4 regions of the Streptomyces sp. NPDC059861 genome follow, and region 1 is predicted to be linked to each of the others. Evidence: riboswitches for the same ligand, from Rfam matches in the RefSeq annotation. Region 1 holds a riboswitch; each other region holds the start of a gene.
What was found. A riboswitch is a leader RNA that binds a small molecule or an ion and turns the genes downstream of it on or off. The one in region 1 is predicted to bind cyclic di-AMP.

Region 1 (4,995 bases):
AGAAGGGTCATGTGGTGAACGACCTGCTCTTCCGCCGCGTATCGCACGAAGGTCAGCCGTAAAACCTTCCCTCGTTCGAACCTCCCCTCGTTAGGGTCAATGCCGTGGCGACCAGTCCCCCGTACCCGACGAACCCCGGCATCCCCACCGGCGGCGCCCTGCGGCACGCGCACTGGTGGCACAAGCGGTGGGTGCGGTACGGCGCGCTGATCACACTGCTCGCCCTGTCCGGCCTGGTGATCCTCGCCCTGGTCCGCGAACAGACCGGCACTCGGGGCTTCCTGGTCGGCCTCGGCCTCGCGGTCCTGCCCGTGCCGCTGCTCATAGCCGTCTTCCGCTGGCTGGACCGGGTCGAGCCCGGCCCCTGGCGGAATCTGCTGTTCGCCTTCTCCTGGGGCGCCTGCGCGGCCGCGCTGATAGCCATCATCGCGAACAGCTTCGCGACCAGATGGATAGCGACCGCGACCGCCGACCCGACCAGCGCGGACACGTGGGGCGCCACGGTCATAGCCCCGATCGTCGAGGAGTCCGCGAAGGCGGCCGCGGTCCTGCTGCTCTTCCTCTTCCGGCGCCGCGACTTCACCGGAATCCTCGACGGCGTCGTCATAGCCGGCGTCACCGCCACCGGCTTCGCCTTCACCGAGAACATCCTCTACCTCGGCACCGCTTTCGGCACCGACCAACTGGCCGGCCACAGCGGGATCGCCTCCGTGACCGCCGCGACCTTCTTCGTGCGGGTCATCATGTCGCCGTTCGCACATCCCCTGTTCACCGTGCTCACCGGCATCGGCTTCGGCATCGCCGCGCTCGCCGGGGAGCGCCAGCGGCTGCGCCGCGTCCTGCTGCCCCCGGCCGGGCTGCTGCTCGCGATGGGCATGCACGCCTTCTGGAACGGCTCGGCGACCTTCGGCGACTACGGCTTCTTCGCGGTGTACGGCGGCTTCATGGTGCCCGCGTTCGGGCTGCTGACCTGGCTGGTGATCTGGACGCGCCAGCGGGAACTGCGGACCGTCCGCGAGGAGCTCCCGGCCTACGTCGTCGCCGGCTGGCTCTCGCCCGCGCAGCCGTTCGCCCTCGGCTCGATGCGGGCCCGTCGGCTGGCCCGCGAGTACGCCGGCCACCACCTCGGCAAACCGGCGGCCCGTACGGTCGCGCAGTACGAGGCGTACGCCACGTCCCTGGCCTTCCTCCGGCGCCGGGGCCGCATGGGCCGCGCCCGTGCGGACTTCGTCGTACGGGAACGCGAGCTGCTCCAGGAGCTGTGGATCCGCCGGGAGATCGCCCGCCCGGCCCTGGAGTACGCGGCGCGGGCGACCGCGCCGCCGGTGCCGGTGCTGATGCCGCCGGTCCATGGCTGGGCGCCGATGCACGGGCACGCGGCGCCCTACCCCGCGTACAACCCGTACCGGACGTAGGACGAAGGCGGCGCGGAACAGCCCCGGACATGCGAAAACCGGCAGTCCTGACGTCGGGGGGTTGCCGTCAGGACCACCGGAGTTCGCGAGAAACCCGTGTCGGGATTCTCAGGGGTTGAGGCCCTTGCTCTGCAGCCAGGCCAGCGGGTCGATGCCACCGGAACTGCCGGTGTGCACCTCCATGTGCAGGTGGGCGCCGGTCACGTTGCCCGTCGCGCCCACGCGGCCGATCACATCGCCGGTGGCGACCTTCTGGCCGACGCTGACGCCGATCGACGACTGGTGGGCGTACCAGATCTCGGTGCCGTCATCGAGGGTCAGCACGGTCTTGTAGCCGTACGAGCCGTTCCAGCCGGCCTCGGTGATGGTGCCGCTGTGCACGGCCTTGAGGGGCGTGCCGGTCGGCGCGGCGAAGTCGAGGCCGGTGTGGTAGCCGGAGGACCACAGGGCGCCGGCCTGACCGAAGGTGGAGGTCAGGGTGTACGAGGAGGTCGGCAGCGTGAACTGCTTGGCCAGCGCCGCGAGCCGTTCGGCCTCGGCCTTCTGCCGGGCCTCCTCCTCGGCCTTCGCCTTGGCGGCGGCGGCCTTCTCCTCGGCCTCCTTCTCCGCCTTGGCGGCGGCCTCGGCGGCGGCCTTCTCGGCGGCGGCCACGGCCTGCGCGGCGGCCTTGCTCTCGACCTGCTCCTGCTGCTGCTCGGCCTGCGCGATGATGCGGGCGCGCAGGCTCTCACCGGCGTCGGTGGTGCCCTCCGCGGTGTCCACGGTGGCCGTGCCGAGGCTGCTGAGCGGGGCGCTCGCGGTCTTGGTGTCGGGGGAGTCGGAGTCGTCGTCGGCTATCAGCGAGCCGACGTTGGGCAGGTCGGGCATGGAGATCGACACCGGCGGCTTGCCGGTGTTCGCGCTCGCCATGCCGCCCGCGCCGACCGCGGCTATGACACCGACGCCGAGAACGGTGGAGCTGCGGGCGAGTCCGCCGCCGCGCTGCTTGCTGACCCGATGCCGGCCGCGTACGGGACGGATGGTCTCCGCGGTGGGATTCCACTCCTCCCACGGGCCCTCGTCGGTGCGCTGCGCGCCGTAGACGAACGTGTCGGCGCTGTCGGCGGTGCGCTGGTCCGGCACGAACGGGGCCTGTGGGGCAGGCCGGTTGGACGCCACGTGGGCGCGCTCCTTTCCTTCCTTCTCGCCTACCGGGTTAGCTGACGGGTTCGGAGCAGGAAGGTCTCCTACGCGCGTAAACCAGCCGTACTGCTACGACGGCATACGCCCGATTCACCCCAAGATGATGGTTCCCCGGTTCCCTTGTGCGGCCGATGAGGGCCTCGCGCGGGATTCGGCGCGTGCGCACGGAGCCGCCTCTTGTGACGGCTGGGACGACCGCGCTGCGTTATCGGACGTTAATAGAACCGGGGCCTGATTTCCAAGCCGTTCCACTTGATCATTAACGCTTTCTGTCGGGACGTACAGGTTCATGAACGGCGAAAATCGGGCGAGTTGACCGCGGTTCAGGGTGATCTCCACATCTGACTGTATGTCAGTTGTTATGCGGAGGGATTCCGTTCGATCACGCCTGGTGACAGTCGTCGGTCGGCCGCCGGACCGCGAGCAGCGCCATGTCGTCGGTGGTGCCGCCGCCGCTGTGCCGGCGTACCTCTTCGGTCACCGCGCACAGCAGTTCGCCGGGGCTGCGGAAGGTCCGGCCGGCCAGCCGGGCCGCGGGGTCGTAGAAGGCGCCCTGCGCGTCGCGGGCCTCCGACAGGCCGTCGGTGTACAGCAGCAGCGTCGCCCCGCCCGGGAACCGGGACTCCTCCGCACGGTCCGGCCAGGCGCCCAGCTCGCCCATCCCGAGCGGCAGCGCCGGATCACGGGCGGGCAGCGGACTCACGGTGCCGTCGGCGTACAGCATCAGCGGCGGTGGATGGCCGCGGTTGAGGATCCGTACGACCCCGTCCTCGTGCGGGATCTCGGCGAGTACGGCGGTGGTGAACCCCTCGAAGGCGTCGATCCCGTCCCGGCGGGCGCCCTCGCGCGCCAGCGCCCGCTCCAGCCGCTGTGCGACCGCCTCCAGCGTCGTCTCGTGCTCGGCGGCCTCCCGGAACGCCCCGATGACCACCGCGACCGCCGCGACCGCCCCCATGCCCTTGCCCCGCACGTCCCCGACCACCAGCCGCACGCCGTACCGGCTGTCCTGCACCGCGTAGAGATCGCCGCCGATGAAGGCGTCCGCCTGGGCGGCCTCGTAGCGCGCGGCGATCTCGAACCCGCCGATCCGCTGCATCGGTTCCGGCAGCACCGCGAGCTGGGCGGCCTCGGCGATCTCCCAGGCCGAGTCGAGGCGGGCGTGACTGCGCCGGACCAGCACGTTGATCAGCACGGCGAGGACGGCGACCGTGGCCACGGTGAGCAGTTCGGTGAACGGTTCGACCTGCATCAGGGTGCCGTACCGGACCTGCAGCCCGATGACCATGGCGACGGCCACGACGCCGGTGAGGACCGTGGCGCGGCGGGACAGGATCGGGGCGGCGACCAGCGGGGCGGCGGTGAAGAGGGGGGCGCCGGTGAAGCCCCGCGGGGTGAAGTAGTCGTAGCTGCCGCCGATGACCAGGAGCAGGGTGGGGAGCGCCCGGACGAAGGCCCGGGCGAGGGAGATCCGCCGTCCGTCGGAGGGCGGCGCGGGGGGCACGGGCGGCACCGGGCGTGCCAGCGTGGAGGAGTCGTCCCCGCGGCCGAGGGCGGCGTCGGGGACGCGGTCGCCGGATCTGGCGTGCGGCCACTCTCCCTCTGCCTCCGCAGGCCGCACTGTCGTCTCCCGTTACGCAGGTCACCGCACCAGTCCAGAGTTCCCGGAAGACAGGCGCGGGACCAGCCGGGCGGGCCGACCGGATGACAGGAGCGGGCGATGCCCGGAAACGACTCGGGGCCGGAATCCAAGATCTGGATTCCGGCCCCGGGCCTTCAGTAGCGGGGACAGGATTTGAACCTGCGACCTCTGGGTTATGAGCCCAGCGAGCTACCGAGCTGCTCCACCCCGCGTCGGTATGACACCAGTGTACGCCATGCGCGGGACGCTCCGCGCCACGGTTTCCCGCCGCCCTCGTCGACCAGCGGTCGGAGGTGCGATCGCGGCGTCCCCCGCGGGGCTCTCACCCCACCAAGTGCCGATTGGGCGCCTTGGCCGCCTCCTCGTACTCCGGAACCACCACCACCTCCACTCCGGCCCCCGCCAGCATGCCGCTCCCGTCCGCGCCGGTCACGAACGTGTCCGGCTCCCGCCAGGCCGTCACCACGCGCCCCACCCCGGCGTCGAGGATCAGCCGCGCGCAGGGCTTGGGCCGGGAGGCACGGCGGGTGCAGGGTTCCAGGCTGGTGTAGACGGTGGCGCCGGGCAGCCGTGGGTCGGCCGCGTCGATCTTCGCGAGCGCCGCCTCCTCCGCGTGGACGACCGGGTCGCCGCCCTCCCGGGAGTGCCCCCTCGCGAGTTCGGTGCCGTCCCGCGCCACCACCACCGCGCCGACGCTGAACGCCGTCCTTGACGGCGGGCACAGCGCCGCCAGCTCGCAGGCCAGGGCCAGCCAGCGGC
Region 2 (4,995 bases), on a different contig from region 1:
TCCCGCACCGACCGGTACGCAGGCACCCCGTCGAGCTCCTTCTGCCCCGCGGGCAAGGCCCTGTTCACGGCGTACAGGCGGCCGGTGAACCCGGCCTCCCGGATGTTGCCGAGCACGCTGCGGCCCACGCCCCCGGGCGTGCGCCCGGTGCCGACGACGACGATCGAGCCGGGCGTCAGCAGCCGCCGTACCGACCGCCCCTCGGCGCGCTGCTCACGCGCGCGTTGCACCGCGAGCGAGCGGTCGGTGGGTTCGAGGTCGAACTCCAGGCGTACGACGCCGTCCTCGAAGCTGCGCTTCTGGGTGTACCCGGCGTCCGTGAACACCTTGATCATCTTGTTGTTGGCGGGCAGCACCTCGGCGGCGAAGCGGCGGATGCCGCGCTCACGGGCGACGGCGCCGATGTGCTCCAGCAGGGTGGAGGCGACACCGCGCCCCTGGTGGGCGTCCTGCACCAGGAAGGCGACCTCGGCCTCATCGGCGGGCGCGGACGCGGGCATGCCGTCGGCGCCGATGCGGTCGTAGCGTACGGTGGCGATGAACTCGCCGCCGATGGTGGCCGCGAGTCCCACCCGGTCCACGAAGTCGTGGTGCGTGAAGCGGTGGACGTCCTTCGCGGACAGGCGCGGGTAGGGCGCGAAGAAGCGGTAGTACTTCGACTCGTCCGAGACCTGCTCGTAGAAGCTGACCAGGCGCTCGGCGTCGTCGACGGTGATGGGCCGGATGCGTGCGGTGCCGCCGTCGCGCAGCACCACGTCGGCCTCCCAGTGGGCGGGGTACTCATGCCGGTCCGACGGGCTCTGCATGGGCCCCAGAGTACGGCTCGCGTACGACAACGGCGCGAGGCAGTCTGTGGAAGGACGGGCAACGGACCGAGGCCGCGGTCCGGTGCCGTTCCGGACGGGACACAGGGCCCGTCGGGGCATGCTTCGCGATATGGGAAACTGGTCTAGACAACCCTGAACACCTGAAGGGCAGCATCACATGGCTGAGCGCCGCGTCAACGTCGGCTGGGCCGAGGGCCTCCACGCCCGCCCCGCCTCCATCTTCGTACGAGCCGCCACGGCCGCAGGCGTCCCGGTGACGATCGCCAAGGCGGACGGCAACCCCGTCAACGCGGCCTCCATGCTGGCAGTCCTGGGTCTGGGCGCCCAGGGCGGCGAGGAGATCGTCCTGGCTTCCGACGCCGAGGGCGCTGACGCCGCGCTCGACCGTCTGGCCAAGCTGGTCGCGGAGGGCCTTGAGGAGCTCCCCGAGACCGTCTGAACCCGCTGACGGCATTCCTGAGGCCGCGTCGCCCATTCCGGGCGGCGCGGCTTCGCCGTCTCCCGCATACCCGGTCGCTTTTTCGCCCGACGGGTCGAGAGAATTCAGAACATGCCGAAAAGGGCAGCGTAAATTCACTGCCGCCAAATATCGCTTCTTTGTATACGGCGCCCGTGTTAATGCCGCAGGCCCGACATGTTTACGGCATGTTGCGAAGTCCTCACACGGTCCGCGCGGTCGCCGCCGCCAGGAAATCGGAGCCGGTGCGCGCCGGTCGCGCGCTCGGCGTGCAGCGCCGTGACCGCCCGCGCCCGCTCCCCGTCGCCGCGCGCCACCGCGTCCACGATCGCGCCGTGCTCCGACCAGGACTCCACGGGGCTGACGGGCGCCTCCACGGCGTACATCCAGGCGATCTTGTGCCGCAGCTGGGTCAGCATGGCGATCAGCGCGGGGCTTCCGCAGGCCTGGGCCAGCGTCTCGTGGAACCAGCCGCCCAGGGAGCGCAGGTCCTCGCTGCCGCCCCGCCTGGCCCGCTCCTGGCCCAGCCGGACCAGGCCGCGCAGCACCTTCAGATGGGCCTCGGTGCGCCGCTGCGCGGCCCGCGCCGCGCCGAGCGGCTCCAGCAGCAGGCGCATCTCCAGCAGGTCGGCGGCCTCCTGCTCGGAGGGCTCCGCCACGCACGCGCCCGCGTGCCGCCGGGTCACCACGAAGCCCTCGGCCTCCAGCGTGCGCAGGGCCTCACGGACGGGGACGCGGGAGACGCCGTAGCGGCGCGCGAGGAGTTCCTCGGTGAGCCGGCCGCCACGCTCGTAGACACCCGCGACGATGTCGTCCCGGATGGCCGTGCACACCGAATGCGCCGGAATACGCATGACCGACCTCCGCCTTAATCCCCGTGAAACGCCGACGACTGACGTGTGTTCCGTGACTCTATTGCAATGAGCCGGAATTTCCGATGGCGGGTCGGAATCCATGGATATTTTTTGGACATACAGGCGTACGAAACGCCGAAAGCCCCGGCTCGGAGAGCCGGGGCCGCGGGAAGCGGGGCGGTCCGCTGTCAGATGCCGACGCCGTGCGAGCGGAGGTAGGCGACCGGGTCGATGTCCGTGCCGTACTCCGCCGTCGTCCGGGCCTCGAAGTGCAGGTGCGCTCCGGTGACGTTGCCGGTGGCCCCGGACAGGGCGATCTGCTGCCCCGGGGTGACCGTCTGGCCCACCGAGACAGCGAAGGACGACAGGTGACCGTACTGGGTGTACGTACCGTCGTTCATCTTGATCACTACTTGATTGCCGTACGCCCCGCCCCACCCGTCTTCGACGACGGTGCCGGAGCCGACCGCGTGCACGGGGGTGCCGCTCGCGGCGTGGAAGTCGACACCGGTGTGGCTGCCGGAGGACCACAGCGCACCGCCGGACCGGTAGCCGGTGGAGACGTAGGAGCCGCTGATCGGCGACACGTAGGTGTTGAGGCGCTTGCGCTCGGCCTCACGGGCGGCGCGCTCCTTGGCCTCGCGGGCCTCCTTGGCCCGCTCCTCGGCGCGCTTCTTGGCAGCGGCCTCGGCCTTCTTCTCGGCCTCGGCCTCCTCGGCCGCCTGCTGCTGGGCGGCGGCCTGGGCGTCTATCTGCTCGGCGACCGAGTCGCCGATGGTGATGACCGGGAGCAGGCCGGTCTGCTCGGCCGCGGGCTCGGCGGCGAGCGCGGGAGCGGCCAGGGTGCCGAGGACACCGGTGGTGGTGAGGGCCGCGACACCGGCCGCCTGGGCGGTGGTGCGCTTCATCCGGCTGGGACGGCGATGCTTCCCGGTGGCGCGCGTGAACGCCATGTGGTGGCTGGTCCTTTCCTTCCCTCTCGCCTACCGGGTTAGCTGACGGGTTCGGAGCAGGAAGGTCTCCTACGGACTCCCTCGCCGTGCGCGGGCGTCCGATTCACCCCAGGGACTTCATGGTTGGGTCCCCGGCTCCCCTGGCTCGCGCCGTACGGGGACTCGGCGATGACTGTCCGGTGCCGCGGGTGCGGCGCACTGCCTGACGGACAGCCCGGATGACGCTAAGCGGGACATCTTTCAATCCCCAAACCCATCCGGGCGTTTGTAGCGCATCCCACAGGCCAGACAGGCAACCACTCCCTCAATTGGGACATAAAGGGGCCCTGGTGACGCGTCCGTCACCAGGGCCCCTCCGCGCGCGTGCCGCTCGCCGGCCTCTACTCGGCCGGGACGACTGTGACTTCGCCGATGCCGAGGGCCTCGACGGGCGCCTTGATCTGTGCCGCGTCACCGACGAGGATCGTCACCAGACGGTCCGCCGGGAAAGCGCTGACGACCGCCGCGGTGGCCTCGACGGTGCCGGTCGCGGCGAGCTGCTGGTACAGCGTCGCCTGGTAGTCGTCGGGGAGGTGCTGCTCGACCTGGTCGGCCAGGGTCCCCGCGACGGCCGCCGCGGTCTCGTACTTCAGCGGCGCCACACCGACGAGGTTCTGCACGGCGACGTCCCGCTCGGCGTCCGTGAGCCCCTCCGCGGCCAGCGTGCGCAGCACCGTCCAGAGGTCCTCCAGCGCGGGCCCGGTGTTCGGCGTGTCCACGGAACCGCTGATGGCGAGCATCGCGGCACCGCTGCCGTCGGGCGCGGAGCGCAGCACCTGACCGAACGAGCGCACCCCGTAGGTGTAGCCCTTCTCCTCGCGCAGGACGCGGTCCAGACGGGAGGTGAGGGTGCCGCCCAGGCAGTACGTGCCGAGCACCTGGGCCGCCCACACGCGGTCGTGCCGGTCGGGGCCGACGCGGCCGATCAGCAGCTGGGTCTGGACGGCGCCAGGACGGTCCACGATCACCACACGGCCGGTGTCGTCGGCCGTCACCGGCGGCACGGGACGCGGCTGTGCCTGGGAGCCGGCCCAGGCACCCAGGGTCTCGCCGAGCAGCACGTCGACGTCGACGTCGGTGAGGTCGCCGACGACCACGGCGGTGGCGGTGGCGGGGCGGACGTGCCGCTCGTAGAAGGCGCGTACGGCGGCGGAGTCGATCTTCGCGACCGTCTCCTCGGTGCCCTGGCGCGGGCGGGACATGCGCGAGGTCGCCGGGAACAGCTCCTTGGAGAGCTCCTTGGCGGCCCGCCGGGAGGGGTTGGCCAGCTCGTGCGGGATCTCGTCGAGGCGGTTGCGGACCAGCCGCTCGACCTCGCTGTCGGCGAAGGCGGGCGCCCTGAGGGCGTCCGCCAGCAGTCCGAGCGCCTTGGGCAGGCGGGAGACCGGCACCTCCAGGCTCAGCCGGACGCCGGGGTGGTCGGCGTGTGAGTCCAGGGTGGCGCCGCAGCGCTCCAACTCTGCGGCGAACTCCTCGGCGGAGTGCTTGTCGGTGCCCTCGGAGAAGGCCCGCGCCATGATCGTGGCGACACCGTCGAGTCCGGCCGGCTCGGCCTCCAGGGGCGCTTCCAGCAGCACCTCCACGGCCACGACCTGCTGGCCGGGGCGGTCACAGCGCAGCACGGTCAGGCCGTTGTCGAGCGTCCCGCGCGTGGGAGCAGGGAACGCCCAGGGGCGGGCCTCGCCCGCCTGCGGCCGGGCGTGGAAGTCCATCGTGGCGAGCTCGGTCACTTGGCCGCCTCCTCGGTGTCGTCGTCTGCGTCGGTCTCGGCGGCTTCCGGAGCCGTGGGCTCGTAGACGAGCACCGCGCGGTTGTCGGGCCGTAGGCGGGCCTTGGCGACCTCCTGGACCTCCTCGGCCGTCACC
Region 3 (4,995 bases), on a different contig from region 1:
CACGAGGAGGGCGTCGAACCGGATCTGGTCTGCGTGGCGAAGGCGCTCTCCGGCGGCTATGTGCCGGTGGGCGCCACGCTCGGCAAGGACTGGATCTTCAAGAAGGTCTACTCGTCGATGGACCGGGTGCTGGTCCACTCGGCCAGCTTCGGCTCCAACGCGCAGGCCATGGCGGCCGGGCTCGCGGTGCTCTCCGTCATGGAGAGCGAGCAGGTCGTCGCGGGCGTCCGGGCCACGGGCGAACTGCTCAGGTCCCGGCTCGCCGCGCTGGTCGACAAGTACGAGCTGCTCGCGGACGTGCGCGGCCGGGGGCTCATGATCGGCATCGAGTTCGGGCGGCCGCAGTCGCTGAAGCTGCGCAGCCGCTGGGCCGTGCTCCAGGCAGCCCGCAAGGGTCTCTTCGCGCAGATGGTCGTCGTGCCGCTGCTCCAGCGGCACCGGATCCTCACCCAGGTCTCCGGCGACCACCTGGAGGTGATCAAGCTGATCCCGCCGCTGATCATCGGGGAGCGGGAGGTGGACCGGTTCGTGGCGGCCTTCACGGATGTGATGGACGACGCGCACAGCGGGGGCGGGCTGGTGTGGGACTTCGGCAAGACGCTCGTGAAGCAGGCGGTGGCCAACCGCTGACGCGCCGGGTTGGCCGGTGGGATGGCGGGGTTTGCCTCTGAGGCAAGGAATTTGCCCCAGGGGCAAGAATCCGGCTGAATGGAGGCATGAACTCCTCCTCAGAGCTCGGGGCCGAAGCGGCCGGTGTGCTGCCGGTCGTCGCCCCGCAGCTCCGCGACCTGCGCCACCGCGCCTCCCTCACCCTGGAGGCCGCCGCACGTGCGGCCGGACTGTCGCCCGCCCATCTGTCCCGGCTGGAGACCGGGCAGCGCCAGCCCTCGCTGCCGATGCTGCTGGCGCTCGCCCGCATCTACAGTACGACCGTCTCGGAGCTGCTCGGCGAGACGGTCCCCGACCGGGACGCCGTGGTGCGCGCCGCCGACATGGAACCCACTGGCGCGGGCGGCTGGACGTACTGGCAGGCCGGTGCTTCCGGGCGGGGCATGCAGGCACTGCGGGTGCACGTGCCGCACGGCTCGCAGGGCGACGTCGTGCGGATGCACCCCGGTGAGGAGTGGCTGTACGTCCTCACCGGACGGCTGCGGCTGCGCCTCGGGGACGCCGCACACCGGCTCGGCCCGGGCGACAGCGCCCACTTCGACTCACTGACCCCGCACCGCATCGCCGCCCAGGACCCGGGCGGGGTCGACCTCCTCTTCGTCCACACCTTGCTGCAGAGCCCCACGGCCGCGATGTGCCTCGGCCCCGACACGGGAGACACGCCATGAGTGACCTCGAGCAGAAGATTCCCCGGGCCATCTGGGTCCGTCTGCTGATCTACATCGTGGCGGGGCACCTCTTCGCCGCCTTCCTCTACCTGCTGTTCGAGGTCGGGGCCAAGTAGGCGTCGGGGCCGGGCAAGGGCCCGGGGTCAGTCGAGCAGGCGCTCGCGCAGTCGCTCCCGGGTCTCGGGGGTGACGCCGAGCCCCTGTGTCAGGTAGGTGTCGACGTCGCCCCAGGTCTTCCCGATGGTCTCGAACGCCGCTGTCAGGTACTCGGCGCGCGCGTCGAAGAGCGGGCTGAGCAGCTCCATGACCTCCGGAGAGTAGGCCGAGGTCGAGCTGCTGTTGCGGTGCACCTTGTAGCGACGGTGCTTGGCGTTGGACTCCAGGTAGTCGGCGAGGATCGCCTCGCGCTCCACGCCCACCGCGAGCAGCGTGACGGCGATCGACAGGCCGGCGCGGTCCTTGCCCGCCGCGCAGTGCATCAGCGCGGGGACGCTGTCCTCGGCGAGCGCGTGCAGCACCTGGGAGTGCTCGGCGGTGCGCTCCTTGACGATCACGCGGTACGAGGTGATCATCCGGTCCGCCGCCTTGCCGTCGGCCAGGATCTCGCGCAGCTGCTCCACGTCGCCGTCCCGGACCATCTTCCAGAACTCTGCGCCGTCCGCCGGGTCCGTCAGCGGCAGGTTCACGTTGCGCACGCCCGGCAGCTCCACGTCCGGGCCCTCCAGCTTCTGGTCCGCGGCGTTGCGGAAGTCGAAGATCGTGTGCAGCCCCAGGGACGCCAGGAACGTGGCGTCCTCCGCGGTGGCGTGCGCGAGGTGGCCGCTGCGGAACAGCACTCCGTGCCGCACCCGGCGCCCGTCCACCGTCGGCAGTCCGCCCACGTCACGGAAGTTGCGCACTCCGGCCAGTTCGGGCTCGGTCGACGGCACCTGCTGCGTCACGGGGGCTCCCTCCCATCGGCCCCGCCGGCGCGGCTCGTCGACGGGCACGTCCTTGACGATACGACACGCGTTCCCGCGCGAATGAGGTGTCCACAGGTGGTCACCGGGAGTTGGAGCGGTTGTCCACGGGCCAGGCAGGTGGCTCCCCCGATCGGGTAACGGGCCGGGCGGAGTGGACGTCAGGAGGGTGAATGAAGGGGAACGGCGGCTTCTCGCTATATCTGCCCCTTCTGTCCTAATTAGCCATTTCCTTCCAACTCGCCGTGAAATGCGGAAACCTGGAGCAGGGTCACGTGAGCAGCGTCATATCCGTGACCGAGCGTCGTTCGTCATGTTCACGTAATTCACATGCCTTCAAGGGCGTTTATGGAATTCACACGCGCCCCAATGCACGGAGTGTGACCGGAATTCGGGCGAACGGATCACGAAAACGGCGTTCCGGTGGAACCTCTTGCTTGTCCCATTGCGTCTTGGTCGCTTACGTTCCACCCGATCCGGACGGACGCCGAATCCTGCCGCCGCCCGGTGCCCGCGCTAACTCACCCGTGTTCGGCAGGAGCGGGGGACCCACAGGTAGAACTGCCTGTTCCGGTCTCCGGAACGGCTTGGGGTAAAGCCGCGTCCCACACGCGGCCGGACATCTCCAGTCCGCACCCGACAGCTCACCTCGCAGGCACCGGAGAGGAATTCGCCATGCCCGCCAAGGGTAAGCACCGCCGTCCGAAGACCCAGCGCTTCACTCGCTCCATCGCCGTCGCCGGAACCGGTGGCGCCGCGCTCGCCCTTCCGCTGATGGGGGCCGCCGGCGCCCACGCCGCCACTCCCCAGTCCGCCGCGGAAAAGGCCGTCTCGTCGATCCCGACCCAGAAGACGGCCGTTCAGCAGCAGTCCGCCGAAAAGCAGTCCGCCGCCCAGGAGTCGGGTGCCCGGACGTATTCCGTGAGGGTGGGCGACTACCTCTCGAAGATCGCCGAAGAGCAGAATGTCAGCGGTGGCTGGCAGCGGCTCTACGAGGACAACCGGGAAGCGGTCGGCGAGAATCCCTCGCTCATCCACCCCGGCCTGAAGCTCGCGATAGGCGAGAAGGGCGAGGCGGGCGGCGACAAGCCGGCTTCCTCTTCCTCCGAGTCCTCCTCCGACTCCTCGGCCGAGTCGTCGGCGGCGAAGACGTCGCAGTCCTCGGACGAGTCCGAGCCGGCGGCGGAGGCTCCCGAGTCCGCCGCGGCCGAGGCCCCGGCCGCCGCCCAGGCCGCGGACTCCGCCGCCTCCACCGGCTTCACCGCCCCCGTGGACGGCGCCGGCATCGGCACCGCCTATCGCGTGGCGGGCAGCATGTGGTCCAGCGGCTACCACACCGGCGTCGACTTCGCCGCGGCGAGCGGCACCCCGCTCAAGGCGGTCGGCGAGGGCACGGTCGTCTCGGCGGGCTGGGCCGGCTCGTACGGAAACCAGGTCGTCATCAAGCTCGCCGACGGCTACTACGCCCAGTACGCCCACCTGTCCTCGCTCTCCGTCTCCAGCGGTCAGACCGTGACCGCGGGCCAGCAGATCGGCCTGTCGGGCTCGACCGGCAACTCCACCGGCCCGCACCTGCACTTCGAGATCCGCACCACGCCGGACTACGGCTCGGACGTCGACCCGGTCGCCTACCTCTCCTCCAAGGGCGTCTCGATCGGCTGACGCACGCGTCGCCCGCAGACCACCGAAGGCCGGATCCCATCCACGGGTCCGGCCTTCGGCGTCGGCGGTGCCGTCCTCGGCCATCAGGCCTTATTCCGCAATTGACCAATCCTTTGGCCGTGGCCTTTCTCACCGTCCGTCAACCCCTTCCTACGGTCGCGTAGGTCACATTCGAAGGGGAATCATGTCCCGACGTGGCAGACGATTCGAAGAGTGGCAGCAGATCAGTGATCGGGTCGTACGTGGCGGTGGGGGACAGCTTCACCGAGGGCGTCGGCGACCCCGGCCCCGACGGGGCGTTCGTCGGCTGGGCCGACCGGTTCGCCGTACTGCTCGCGGACCGCCGACCCGAGGGCGACTTCCAGTACACCAACCTCGCCGTGCGCGGCAGACTGCTCGACCAGATCGTGGCGGAGCAGGTCCCGAGGGCCGCCGAACTGGCGCCGGACCTGGCCTCGTTCTGCGCCGGCGGCAACGACATCATCCGGCCGGGCACCGACCCGGACGACGTGGCGGAGCGCTTCGAGCGTGGGGTCGCGGCGCTGACCGCCACCGTGGGCACCGTCCTGGTGACCACCGGCTTCGACACCCGGGGCGTCCCCCTGCTGAGGCATCTGCGCGGCAAGATCGCCACCTACAACGGGCATGTGCGGGCCATCGCCGACCGGTACGGCTGCCCGGTGCTCGACCTGTGGTCGCTCAAGTCCGTCCAGGACCGCCGAGCCTGGGACCACGACCGGCTGCACCTGTCGCCCGAGGGGCACACGCGTGTGGCGCTGCGTGCCGGTCAGGCCCTGCGCCTCGCCGTCCCCGCCGACCCGGAGCAGCCCTGGCCGCCGCTCCCGCCGCGCGGCGCCTTCGACGTGCGCCGGGACGACGTCCACTGGGCGCGTGAGTATCTGGTGCCGTGGATCGGCCGTCGGCTGCGGGGCGAATCGTCGGGCGACCATGTCACCGCCAAGGGCGTGCTGTCGCCGGACGACATCAAGATGCGGATCGCGTCGGTGGCTTGAGGGCCGCCCCGCGGCGACCTCGTG
Region 4 (4,995 bases), on a different contig from region 1:
TGTCGAAGTCGCTGGGCAGCCAGGGGGGCGCGGTGCTCGGCCCGGCCCGGGTGATCGACCATCTGGTGAACGCGGCCCGGACGTTCATCTTCGACACCGGTCTGGCTCCCGCCGCCGCGGGTGCGGCGCTGGCGGCGCTGCGTCTGCTGCGCGGTGAGCCGGACCGGGCGGCGCGGGCGCGCGCGGTGGCGGGCGAACTGCACACCCGGCTGACGGCTCTGGGCCTGGCGGCGGTACGGCCGGACGCCGCGGTCGTCTCCGTGCGCGCGCCGTCCCCGGAGAGCGCCGTGCGCTGGGCGGCCGACTGCCGCGCCGAGGGGCTCGCCGTGGGCTGCTTCCGACCTCCCTCCGTGCCCGACGGCATCTCCCGGCTGCGGCTGACGGCCCGCGCGGACCTCTCCGGGGACCAGATCGAACGCGCTGTACGAGTCATCGGCGACACGCGACCATGAGTCGGCGGACCACGGCCGTGCATCGCGCTGTTCGGAACTGATCAGAAGTGATCCGACCCAATCAGGGTGGGTCGAATGCGAAAGCCAGCAGGACCTGTCAGAGGTGAGCCGTGAACCCCGCCCAGCTCTCGGGGGAGAAGAGCAGCGCGGGTCCGGCCGGGTCCTTGGAGTCGCGTACGGCGAGCAGACCGGCCCACGGGCCCAGGGCCGGCCGGGCTGTCTCGACGCAGTTGTTGGCGCCGGTGCTGTAGCTGCTGCGCAGCCAGTGCACACCGAGCAGTTGCGTGCTGGAAGGTACGTTCCGAGGCAGTGCGGTCATGGTGCCTCCTTACACGCCGTCACCTATCCCGGCGATGTAGTCCAACGATTCCTCGGGCGAAAGGGCGTGGAACTGAAGGGCGTTGAAGGCCTCGGTGTAGGCCTCTACGTCTTCTTTCCTTTCGAGGTAGAGGCTACTCGTCAAGTGGTCTAGAACCACAACATCCAGATCAGAAGTGCTCGAAAATGAGAAGATAACGAAAGGGCCGGTGATACCGATGTGCGCCCCCGCGGCGAAGGGCAGCACCTGGAGCCGCACCTGGGGCAGGCGGGCGGCCGCCACGAGCCGCTCCAGCTGGCGCGCCATCACCTCCTGGCCGCCGACCTCCCGGCGCAGCACCGCCTCGTCGAGCACCGCGCTCAGCACCAGCGGAGGGTGCGAACGGAGCACGTCCTGCCTGGCCAGACGTACCTCCACCAGGGCGTCCAGGCGGCTCTCGTCCAGGCCCTCGACCGCGGCGCGGGTCACGGCGCGGGCGTACTCGGGGGTCTGGAGCAGGCCCGGGACGACGGAGGTCTCCAGTGTGCGCATGGCGCCGGCCTGCGACTCCAGACTGATGAAGTCCCGGTAGGTGGGCGGCAGCACCCCCTTGTAGGCGTGCCACCAGTGGTCACGGCCGTGGCCGTCGCCGGAGCCCGCCAACGCCAGAAGGAGATCTCCGAGTTGGGCGTCGTCAACCCCGTAGGCATCCAGGAGTAACCGCACATCGGCCGGTTTCACGCCGCTGGCGCCGGTCTCGATCCGGCTCACTTTCGACTGGTGCCATCCCACCAGCCGGGCCGCCTCACCGCTTGTGAGGCCCGCGCGGCCTCGCAGTGTGCGTAATTCGGCGCCCAGTTTCCGGCGGCGCACCGCGGGACCGTGCTGCATGGGCTACTCCTTACTCCTTCCGAGCCGCCCAAATACGCTCTGCCGTCGCAGAGTTCACCGCTTCGAGCGACAGATATATGCATATCTTGGTGGATCGCCACCGCTACCGGGCTTTGAGTGGCAGTCTGGCGAAGAAGCACCAGTCCGGGACCGTACTCGAACCATCCGCTCCGTGTCGGACTGCGGTCCCGTGGGAAAGGGACGACGTCGCCATGGCAGACCATCTGGAAGCATCCGTCACTCTGCCGAGCGATCCCGCCTCGGTCTCCACCGCCCGCACCTACGTGGTCAGCACCCTGGCGGAATGGGGCCTGCCACCGGAGACCGAGGCGGCCGACACGATCAGGCTCATCATCTCCGAACTCGCCACCAACGCCGTCCAGCACACCCTCGGTCAGTCACCCACCTTCACGGTCGCGATGCAGCTCGACCGCGACGAGCAGCTCCGCATCGGGGTGACCGACAGTCACCCACGCTTCCCCAAGCGGCTCCCGGCCGCCGTTCAGCAGGACAACGGCCGCGGCATGGTCATCATCCGCTGGCTCACCGCCGAGTGCGGAGGCCGTCTCAGAGTCCGCCCGACCCGCGAGGGTGGCAAGACGGTCTCCATCGAACTGCCCTGGACGGTACCGGTGCGCCCGGCCCGCCTGGCGGGCCGACAGGAGCCGTAGCCCACCGGGGGGCGAGCCGCCGTGCCGGAGCGGGCGGGGCGGGGAGCCGGTGTCGCCGGGTCCGTCGTGGGGTGGCGTCAGGTCGGGCGGGGCTGCCGGGCCTGGGCGAAGGCGCCGCGGAGGAGGGCGCGGAAGACGTCCGCCGCCGGGGTCGTCCCGCCGGTGCGGTGGGCGAACGAGGTCGTGCGGCGCAGCTCGCCCGCCGACAGCGGGCGCATCCCACCGGCGTGACCGCCGTGCGCGCCACCACCTCCGGTACGACCGCCACCCCGAGCCCCGCGCTCACGAGCGCGCACACGACGGCGTACCCCGGCGTGGCGACCAGTACCGGGGGGCGCCGTCCCGGCGCGTGCCAGCGCCGCCTCCCCCCTGCCGGGCGGGGTGGTCCGGCGCCACGCCGCTCAACGGCTGCCCGGCCGGCTCGGCCGGCGGCAGCCGCGAGCCCCTCGCGGCCGAGGGCGTGGCCGCCATGCCGGGCGCGGACTTCACCGTCTCGTACGCAACGCGTTGATCTCCCGCCGGGTCGGCGTGGCGTGCGCGCCGGGGATCGCGGGCGGGCTGCTGCCGCACACCGCCCGCCCGTGGCCGGCGTCGCGGCCGTTCTCGCCGCCGTGCCCGCGCTGTTCCGGGCCCTCCAGCCGGCCGGCCGCGCACCTACGTGCTCTTTCTCGGGCTCCGGGCCCTGTGGGCCGTACGACGGCCCTGTACCGCCGCCGGCGGGGAGCCGACCCCGGCCGCCGTGCACCCCGCTGTGCCAGGGCTTCGTCACCAACGCCCCGAACCCCAAGGCGCCGGTGACCTTCCTCAGCCTGCTGCCGCAGTTCGTCCCGGCAGGCGCCCCGGCACTGCCGCGCACCCTGCTGCGGGCGCTGATCATCGTGGCCCTCGCCCCTGGTGTGGTTCCCGGCGGTGGCCCTGCTGGTGGACCGTCTCGGCCACTGGCTGCGCAGGCCGGGCGCCGCCCGTGCCCTGGACAGCGTCACGGGCGCCGCGCTGACGGTCCTCGGCGCGACCCTGCTGTCCGAGTCGGTCCGAGTCCGTGTCACGGGCGGGGCGGCGGCGTCCCCTCCGGGCGCCGCCACCGCCACCCGAGGGTCACTTCACCCGGCCGTACCAGACGCTCTTGGTCCAGATCTTCTGGAGCCTCACCACGTCCCCGGTCTTCGGGGCGTGCCAGATCTTCCCCTTCCCGGCGTAGATCCCCACGTGGTACACGTTCGACCCCGAGTGGAAGAACACGAGGTCACCGGCCTTGCGGCTCTTGGCCCCGACGTGGCGGGTCTTGTTGTACTGCTGGGCGGCCGTGCGGGGCAGCTTCTTGCCCGCCTTCTTGAACGAGTACAGCGTCAGCCCGGAGCAGTCGAACCTGCGCGGCCCGGTGGCGCCCCACCTGTACGGGGAGCCCTTCTTCGAGGCGGCGATCTGGAGTGCCTTCGTCGCCGGTGTGGCGGCCGCGGCCTCCGAGGCGAAGCCCGGAGCAACGACGGAGCCGCCCACCGCGGCGAGGGTGAGGGCCGAGGCCGTACCAGCGCGGGCCATCAGCGACGGGACACGATTGAGCGCGGTCATGCGCAACCCTTCGTCAGCCGCCTGTGAAGGATGACCTGTCGGATTCGGGCTGGCGAAGTTGCCCGGCCGCGTTGCCACGGCTTCACCCCAAGGGACGCTCGGAGATTGCGCTCCGGCGACCCGTCGTGCTCGGGTCCTCCACTCCTGCCGATCCACTCCTGTCGACCGGTCATCCGGGCGGCGGCAGGACTCGGCGTCCGCCCGGACCGCCCCGCCGCGGCGGCGGGGGCTTGTCGTCAGTCAGGGATCTTGACTCACGGAAGTCCGAAAATCCCAACGCAATCGGGGATTTGTGGCGTTACTCACCACTCACCCGTTCGGGTGGACAGCCTCCTGTGCGAACGGGTGTCAAGGGCGCCACGCGACCCCGGACCAGCGAGGGAAGGTCTCATTCCGCCCCGGAGCAGCCCTCGTTGCGCAACCGCAAGGGCCCCGAGAAAGGGGGTGAAGGTCATCCGGACGGCGGTAGCCCTTTTGGTCCGTTTCAACTCCCGCCCGCACATTCCGTCATGACTCCCGGCGGTCCGAGGCGACGGCGGGTGGATCAGCCCTGCCGCAACTGTCGGAGCGCGGTGCAACGGGGACACGCGCCGCGCGGCGTTCACCGTCCAGCACGCGCAGCGCCCGCGCGAGGATTCGTGCGGGGAGTTCGCTCTCGCCCCGCCGGTGCATCGGCGTGAGTGCGTCGCGCGGTTCGACGGCCCTGCGCACCAGCGCCTGAGCGGCGCGCTGTCCACGATAGGTGTCGTCGGCGCACGCCGGGTCGAGATGCTCGAAGAGGCCCTGCACGTCCTTGCGGTGCGGGACGATCCGGTGGATCAGGCAGCATCTCGCCCAGCCGGGTGCGCGGCCCCGCCGACTCCGCGCCCTGAATGCCCAGATCACCGGCCTGACCCTCGAGGGGCCCGCACAGCACCCGCTGACCGGCCGTCACCCGCGTGCCGGGCAGCGTGAAGAGGCCGTGCGCCCCGTCCGCCGCAGCGGGGCGCACGGCCTGCTCGTGGTCAGCCCGCCGGTGCGGGCTCCCGCTCGGCCGCGGACTGCTTCGCCACCCCGGTACGGGACTTCAGCGCACTGCCCAGCAGCACCGCGCCGAGCCCGATCGCGGCCCACC

Region 2: it holds a riboswitch for cyclic di-AMP, as region 1 does, so the genes downstream of both, ACFV6X_RS23430 (M23 family metallopeptidase) here and ACFV6X_RS32460 (M23 family metallopeptidase) in region 1, are expected to answer to the same signal.
Region 3: it holds a riboswitch for cyclic di-AMP, as region 1 does, so the genes downstream of both, ACFV6X_RS25335 (peptidoglycan DD-metalloendopeptidase family protein) here and ACFV6X_RS32460 (M23 family metallopeptidase) in region 1, are expected to answer to the same signal.
Region 4: it holds a riboswitch for cyclic di-AMP, as region 1 does, so the genes downstream of both, ACFV6X_RS19900 (C40 family peptidase) here and ACFV6X_RS32460 (M23 family metallopeptidase) in region 1, are expected to answer to the same signal.

Annotation. Positions count from the first base shown of each region.
Region 1 is NZ_JBHWJQ010000053.1:15,775-20,769, forward strand. It holds gene trmB (tRNA (guanosine(46)-N7)-methyltransferase TrmB) at 1-62, shown strand, start outside; gene ACFV6X_RS32455 (PrsW family intramembrane metalloprotease) at 105-1,415, shown strand; gene ACFV6X_RS32460 (M23 family metallopeptidase) at 1,524-2,573, opposite strand; cyclic di-AMP (ydaO/yuaA leader) riboswitch at 2,585-2,764, opposite strand; gene ACFV6X_RS32465 (PP2C family protein-serine/threonine phosphatase) at 2,980-4,215, opposite strand; tRNA gene ACFV6X_RS32470 (tRNA-Met) at 4,375-4,448, opposite strand; gene ACFV6X_RS32475 (dihydrofolate reductase family protein) at 4,559-4,995, opposite strand, start outside.
Region 2 is NZ_JBHWJQ010000028.1:4,090-9,084, reverse strand. It holds gene ACFV6X_RS23445 (GNAT family N-acetyltransferase) at 1-806, opposite strand, end outside; gene ACFV6X_RS23440 (HPr family phosphocarrier protein) at 985-1,266, shown strand; gene ACFV6X_RS23435 (GntR family transcriptional regulator) at 1,443-2,138, opposite strand; gene ACFV6X_RS23430 (M23 family metallopeptidase) at 2,327-3,091, opposite strand; cyclic di-AMP (ydaO/yuaA leader) riboswitch at 3,104-3,269, opposite strand; gene ACFV6X_RS23425 (M16 family metallopeptidase) at 3,472-4,860, opposite strand; gene ACFV6X_RS23420 (M16 family metallopeptidase) at 4,857-4,995, opposite strand, start outside.
Region 3 is NZ_JBHWJQ010000031.1:99,733-104,727, reverse strand. It holds gene ACFV6X_RS25355 (aspartate aminotransferase family protein) at 1-630, shown strand, start outside; gene ACFV6X_RS25350 (helix-turn-helix domain-containing protein) at 717-1,337, shown strand; gene ACFV6X_RS25345 (DUF6126 family protein) at 1,334-1,453, shown strand; gene ACFV6X_RS25340 (tyrosine-protein phosphatase) at 1,481-2,278, opposite strand; cyclic di-AMP (ydaO/yuaA leader) riboswitch at 2,772-2,967, shown strand; gene ACFV6X_RS25335 (peptidoglycan DD-metalloendopeptidase family protein) at 2,972-3,958, shown strand; gene ACFV6X_RS25330 (SGNH/GDSL hydrolase family protein) at 4,186-4,971, shown strand.
Region 4 is NZ_JBHWJQ010000021.1:70,934-75,928, reverse strand. It holds gene ACFV6X_RS19930 (8-amino-7-oxononanoate synthase) at 1-452, shown strand, start outside; gene ACFV6X_RS19925 (DUF397 domain-containing protein) at 550-771, opposite strand; gene ACFV6X_RS19920 (helix-turn-helix domain-containing protein) at 781-1,641, opposite strand; gene ACFV6X_RS19915 (ATP-binding protein) at 1,854-2,312, shown strand; gene ACFV6X_RS19910 (hypothetical protein) at 2,390-2,530, opposite strand; partial or broken gene ACFV6X_RS19905 (LysE family translocator) at 2,782-3,335, shown strand; gene ACFV6X_RS19900 (C40 family peptidase) at 3,408-3,881, opposite strand; cyclic di-AMP (ydaO/yuaA leader) riboswitch at 3,885-4,087, opposite strand; gene ACFV6X_RS19895 (hypothetical protein) at 4,389-4,703, opposite strand; gene ACFV6X_RS19890 (ABC transporter permease) at 4,886-4,995, opposite strand, start outside.